DNA from 2 places in the Gordonia sp. NPDC003504 genome. Region 2 is predicted to be linked to the other one. Evidence: predicted binding sites of a transcription regulator. Region 2 holds the regulator's gene; the other holds the start of a gene.
What was found. Region 2 encodes LexA, which represses DNA repair genes until DNA is damaged. Its sites were predicted from a motif close to CGAACANNTGTTCG; they were not measured.
Positions count from the first base shown of each region.

Region 1: the regulator LexA is predicted to act here: its motif matches at 1,788-1,801, upstream of ACWDPV_RS13570 (DUF222 domain-containing protein).

Region 1 covers NZ_JBSFPC010000006.1:142,958-146,372, reverse strand. The annotation lists gene ACWDPV_RS13580 (AAA family ATPase) at 1-271, shown strand, start outside; gene ACWDPV_RS13575 (DUF58 domain-containing protein) at 271-1,560, shown strand; gene ACWDPV_RS13570 (DUF222 domain-containing protein) at 1,829-3,415, shown strand, end outside.
Region 2 covers NZ_JBSFPC010000016.1:69,785-73,199, forward strand. The annotation lists gene nrdR (transcriptional regulator NrdR) at 1-104, opposite strand, end outside; gene ACWDPV_RS21930 (LysM peptidoglycan-binding domain-containing protein) at 129-395, opposite strand; gene lexA (transcriptional repressor LexA) at 1,012-1,752, shown strand; gene ptsP (phosphoenolpyruvate--protein phosphotransferase) at 1,792-3,415, opposite strand, start outside.

The DNA of each region.
Region 1 (3,415 bases), on a different contig from region 2:
CGCCTACATCGTCGACATCGCGCGCGCCACCCGCAGTTCACCGTCGCTGGCGTTGGGGGTCAGTCCGCGTGGTGCCACCGCATTGTTGTCCACGAGCCGTGCCTGGGCGTGGCTGTCCGGCCGTGACTTCGTCACCCCGGACGACGTCAAGGCACTCGCGCAATCGACTCTGGCCCATCGGCTCTCGTTGCGTCCGGAGGCGGAGTTGGAGGGCGTCTCGGTGGCCGCGGTGCTCGACGCCGCGATCAACTCGGTACCGGTCCCGCGCTGATGGTGCTGACCGGCCGCTTCGTCGCCCTCCTCTCGCTGGGCATCATTCCTGCGGTGGTGTTCCCCCACGTGTGGGTGGTGTTGCTGTGGGTGTTCGCCTGCGCGGTGGTGATGGCGGTCGATCTGCTCGCGGCCGGTTCGACGGCGCTGCGACTGTATCGCCTTCCGTCGGCACCAATCCGTCTCGGTGCTGCCGGTTCGTCGGTGATCGTCGCCGAGAATGTCGGGACCCGGAGATTCAGAGGGCGGCTGCGTGATTCGTGGCAGCCCTCGGCCGGGGTGCGGTCCGGTGAGCACGACCTCGACATCCCGCCGGGCGAGCGCCGGGAACTGACCACCGTTCTGGTGCCGGTGCGCCGCGGTGATCGGCTCGCGGTACGCGCGACCATCCGACGCCCCGGTCCGCTCGGCCTGGCCGCACGACAGCACAGCTATCCTCTGCCCGGGGTGATTCGTGCCCTGCCACCATTCAATTCACGCAAGCACCTCCCCTCACGCCTGGCCCGGCTACGCCAGCTCGACGGTCGGTCGGCCGTGCGTATCCGCGGTCAGGGCACCGAATTCGATTCGCTGCGTGACTATGTCGAAGGTGACGACGTCCGCAGCATCGACTGGCGCGCGACGGCACGCCGACGCTCGGTGGTCGTGCGTACCTGGCAGCCGGAGAAGGACCGCCACATCATCATCGTGCTGGACACCTCCCGGACCTCCGCGGCACGCGTCGGTGACGCGCCCCGCCTCGACGCGGCGATGGATGCGGCACTGCTGTTGTCGGCGTTGGCCGCCCACGCCGGTGATCGGGTCGACCTGATCGCCGGTGACAGGGTGATCCACCGACGTGTCGTCGGGTCGCCGCGCACCACCCTGCTCGGCGACCTGGTCAACGCGATGACCGAGCTGCAACCGGCTCTGTTGGAAGCGGATTGGCCGTTGTTGGCCGCCGAGGTCACCACGCTCACGCGGCAGCGGGCGTTGGTGGTGCTGCTGACGCCGCTCGAACCGGCCGCGGTGGAGGAATCGCTGCTCGCTCCGTTGTCGGTGCTCGCGTTGCGGCACAAGGTGATCATCGGCTCGGTCCGCGACCCGGCGGTGGAGGAGATGAGTGCGCGACGCGACGACGCCGCCGAGATCTACGAGGCAGCCGCGGCGGCGCGCACCCTGATGGTGCGTGAACGGACCGAATCGGCGCTGGGACGCATCGGGGTCGACGTGGTCGATGCCGATCCCGAACACCTCCCGGCCGCTCTGGCCGATCACTACCTGGTGCTCAAGTCACGCGGGCTGTTGTAGCAGTTTCGGTGGGGCCCTTCGTGATTCGATGCGCGGCCGAGTGCCGACGATCCTGCGAGTAGGAGTATTCGCCGGACCGAGCGGGTCGCGGTCGGGGCCACCGTCCGTCACCCGACGTCGGGCGCGGAGCTGAGTTGTCCCCAGAAGTCGATTGGTCCACAGATGGGGTGGCCGATCGTCGGCGTGAACGGTTTTGTCGGTGGCCGTCTTTACAATGATGGTCAGATCGAAGAGAGCTTCGACGGTCATCTTGTTCGAGGGGGCGAGGGTGAGCAGCATTCCATGGAGCGCGCGGATTCGTGGGGATGTGCGCGACGCGTTGTTGAAGCAGGGGCCGTCGCCGTGGCCGGGGTTGCCGCCGGAGTTTCTGTTCGGGGTGGATCCGGATCGGTTGGATCAGCATTCGATCAACGAGGTGTTGGTCGCGATGACCGAGTTGGATCGGTGCCGTTCCTATATGGCGTGGCTGGATTCGTATTTCACCGCGTATGTGGTGAGGTGTCTGACCGACCGGCCGTTGGACGAGTCGGCGGAGTACGCGCAGATCGCGGCCGAACACATCTCCCGCACCCGCAACCTGGCGATGGTGACCACCCGGCGGATGCTGGATGAGGCGATCGTGATGGCCACCCGCCTGCCGAAGACGGGGCGGGCACTACGCGAGGGGCGGATCAGCCACAGCCAGTTCCGGACCCTGATCGACCGCACCAACCTGCTCGATCCGGGGCCGGCCTTGCATCCGAACACCGCGCTGGTCGACGCAGCGATCGCCGAGCGGTTGTTCAGCAGGCAGGGGCAGTGGCCGGCGACGAGTTTGCGGGACATGGTCGACAAGATCGTGTTCCAGCATGCTCCGGACGCCGTGCGGGAACCGCGGAAACGGAACCTGGACAAGCGGGGTGTGTTCACTCATTTCGAGGGGGATGGGACCGGGGAGATCACCGGCACCATGTCCGCGGAGAACATCACGATCGCGGAGAAGACGATCGCCGCCCTGGCCGACTGCGCCTGCCGGAAAGACCCGCGGACGCGGCGGCAACGCCAGGCCGATGCCATGTACTCGTTGTTGTCGGGGACGCAGTTCGCGTGTGAATGCGGCAAAGAGGACTGCCCCGCCGACATTCCGGAGCCGGGCTGTATTCCGGATGTGCAGATCGTGCTGCACGTCATCGCCGATGAGACCACCGCTGCGGCGATCGAGGAACGCCAACAGGAACAGGAGCGCCAGGAACAGGAGCGCCAGGCGCAAGGACGGGGACGGTCCGATGCCGGCGACGAATCCGGTGGAGGTGCACGCCAATCGGTAGTTCAGTCGCGCCGTACGGAATCGAAGCCCGCATCCGAGCCGGATCTCGAGCCTGAGCTCGAGAAGGAACCCGAGCCCGAGCCGGCCACGCATACCGACACGCGTGCGGTGCAGATGACTCTGCCCGACGAATGCGGCTCGGACGCCGAGAGCGCAAGCGCAGAAACGGATGTCGCTGCGGAACCGCCACCCGAACCCGCCGACGATGGACCTCCCGATTCGGCGCCCGACGATGACACGGACGCCGCGCCCGCCGACGCCGAATCCCGCTCGGGCAGCACCGTTTCGGCCGCCGAGATGCCGATCGACGGGAACCTCGGCTACCTCGTCGGGCAGGGTGCGGTCATCCCCGAGCAGATCCTCGATCTGATCAGCCGATACCCGACCACGATCCGACGGATGGTGCCCAAGGGCGTGAATCCCGAGGACGTCGAACTCCCGTCGGCGTTGCCGTCGGATCCATACCGACTGTCGACGGCGTTGGACACATTCATCCGGATGCGTCACGGTGAGTGCGTCATCCCCGCCTGCCGGGGTAGTGCCTTCGAC
Region 2 (3,415 bases):
CCACAGGCGCTGCACGAACGGCGACGACGGATCGCCTGTCCCTCGTCGGCGACTCGGGAGTCGATGACCTTGGTGTCATCATTCCTGCAGAACGGGCAGCGCATGCATCGAGAATAGCGCCTCACCGTTCAGCGATATGCGGGCGTCAGCAGCGCCTGACCGACACGCAGGGCGCTGCCACCCATGTCGTTGAGCTCGACGATCTGGTCGATGACCGCCTGCCGCGGCATCTCGGGTGCCACGCGCGCGGCGACGGAATTCAGCGACTCCCCCGCCCGGACGTGCACCACCTGCGTGGCCACCGGCGTTGGGGCGGCGGATTCCTGGTAATCGCTGCCGGCGACACCGATCAGCCACACCAGCATCGCCAGCGCCACCCCGGTCAGCAGGGCCACCGCGGCACCGCGACGGCCCGCCCGACGGGACTGCGACGCGAGCCCGGCGCACGGCGTCCCGGCCGGGCGCCTGGGGATCGCGACCCGAGGCCGGTCGACCGGACGATTGTCGGCGGGGCGGTGGAGGTGCCGGTGCCGCGCCACCGGGGTGGCGCGGCGAGCCGGCCGTCCTGCGTGCACGATCGCGCCGCACCGGGGCGTGACATCGTCTCGCACCGCACACCGGGCGTCGGGAAAGGCACCCAAACGGGCACCGGACGGGGTGCGCCGAACCGTCGCCCGACGCGCCTGACCTGCGGTTTCATTGCGAACCAAGGTGTTCTGCATGAGAGTCTCCGATCTCGATCACTTCTCGATCACTTCTCGATCACTCGTTCGAGGAACTGATGTTCGAAGTTCTATCACGCACCTCCGACAATTTCTCGCGACACGTCGAACAAGTGTTTGAAGTTGTCGGTGACCTGGACTAACCTGGCCGTTGACCAGCAGCGCAGACCCGCGGACAGCCCCCGCCGCACCCCGGACAACCGACCGCATCGGACAACCGACTGCACGGGACAACCGACAACACCGTCCGACCACAGCAGAGTTTCCGACCGAAAGGATCGAACACCCGATGAGTGAGAAGAACCGACGTTCGACGACGTCGACGTCGTCGACCAAGCGCGGCCGCGGGCCGGCCGCCGCCGACGAGCCGGAGGTCCCGTTCGACGCGGTGGCCGCGGAGGCCTCGCTCACGCCGCGTCAGCGGGGCGTGCTCGATGTGATCCGCAAGTCGGTGCGCGAGCGCGGCTATCCGCCGAGCATCCGCGAGATCGGCGACGCCGTCGGGCTGGCCTCGACGTCGTCGGTCGCTCATCAGCTGCGGACACTGGAACGCAAGGGACTGCTCAAGCGCGACCACAACCGCCCGCGTGCGGTCAACGTGCAGGACGGCGAGCACACCCCGCCGGACGACACCGCGGTCGCGTCGAATCTGCCCGCCCCCACCTTCGTTCCGGTTCTCGGACGCATCGCGGCCGGTGGACCGATCCTCGCCGAGGAGGCCGTCGAGGACGTCTTCCCGCTGCCGCGTGAACTCGTCGGCGAGGGATCACTGTTCCTGCTGAAGGTGGTCGGCGAGTCGATGATCGACGCCGCGATCTGCGACGGCGACTGGGTCGTCGTGCGCCAGCAGAACGTGGCCGACAACGGTGACATCGTCGCCGCGATGATCGACGGCGAGGCCACCGTGAAGACCTTCAAGCGCAAGGACGGTCATGTGTGGCTGATGCCGCACAATGAGCATTTCGAACCGATTCCCGGCGACGACGCCGCCATCCTGGGCAAGGTCGTCACGGTGATGCGCCGGATCTGATCCGACCCCGGGCCCGCCCGATGCGGCGCTCGCCGAGGTTCAGCCGGCGAGCGCCGCGGTGGCGGCGGCACGTGCGGCCGCGGGTGAGGAGGTCGCCAGTGCTGCACTCGCTGCGGCGCGGCACGCATCGAGGGTGACGCCACCGAGTTTGGCGCCGACCGCTGCCGACGCCGCCGGCGCACTCGACAACGAAGTGACGCCGAGTCCGACGAGTACGCAGGCCAGCAGCGGATCGGCGGCGGCCTCACCGCAGACGCCGACAGGTTTGTCCATTCGCTTTCCGGCCTCGGCCACCATCGAGATGAGCGCGAGCACCGCGGGCTGCCACGGATCGGTGAGTTCGGCCAGATCGGCCGACATCCGGTCGGCCGCCATCGTGTACTGCGTCAGGTCGTTGGTACCGATCGACACGAAGTCGACCTCGGCGAGGATCGACGACGCGAGTATCGCGGCGGACGGGATCTCGACCATCACGCCGGCGACCAGGCCGCGCCCGCGCACTGCGGCCGCGAACTCCGCGGCCTCCTCGGCCGAGGCGATCATCGGCGCCATCACCCACGGAGTACTTCCGGTCTCGCGGGCCGCCGCCGCGATCGCGTTGAGTTGCCCGGCCCGGATCTCCGGGTGTCGAGCGGTGATCCGATTACCCCGGACTCCCAGGGCCGGGTTGGCCTCGGTGCCATGGTCGACGAATTTCAACGGCTTGTCCGAACCCGCGTCGAGCGTCCGCACGACGACCTTCCTGCCCGCGAACGCCTCCAGCACCTCGCGGTAGAGCTCGGTCTGCTCGGCCACCGTGGGCGCCTCGGCGCTGTCGAGGAAGGCCAGCTCGGTGCGGAACAGGCCCACTCCCTCGACCGGATATGCGGTGGCGGCGCGCGCGGAGACGCCGTCGGCCACGTTGGCCAGGATGTCCACCGCGTGACCGTCGGCGGTGCGCCCCGGCCCCGTCCAGCCCGCCACGAGTTCCGCCTCGCGTCGGCTCTCATCGACGGCCACCCGTGCCTGATCCGGATCCGGTTCCACCACAACGGTTCCCGCGGTGCCGTCGACGAGCACCAGGGTTCCGGCGGTCACCTCGTCGAGATCGGCGACCGCGACGATGCACGGAATGCCCAACTGCCGGGCGATGATCGCGGTGTGACTGGTCGGACCGCCGAGCCGGGTGACCAGCGCGGTGACCAGTTTCGGATCGAGTCCGGCGGTGTCGGCCGGTGCCAGATCGGCGGCGAACAGCACCGAGGGCTCGGCGGGCACCGGCACACCTGGTTCGGGTTGTCCGAGCAACTCGGCCACGACACGATCACGGACATCGTTGAGATCGGTGACGCGCTCGGCCATCAGACCACCGAGTTTGGTGAACAGCGCGGCGAACTGCTCGGTCGCCGCGGTCGCGGCCGACGCCGCCGACGACCCGGAGGAGATCAGCTTGCCTGCCGCGCCGATCCACCCGCGGTCCTCGGCGAGGCCCGCGGTCGCGATGAGAACCTCCGCGGCCGCACCGGAGGCATGTGAGGCACGTTCGCGCAGTCGGGCGGAAACCAGCCCGGCCGCGTCCACGAAGCGGGACAACTCCGCCTCCCGCGCGTCCTCGGGGATCGTCACGGTGTCGTGCACCGGGGCGATCCGCTCGCCGGGGCGAACCACCGGCCCGTAGGCCTTC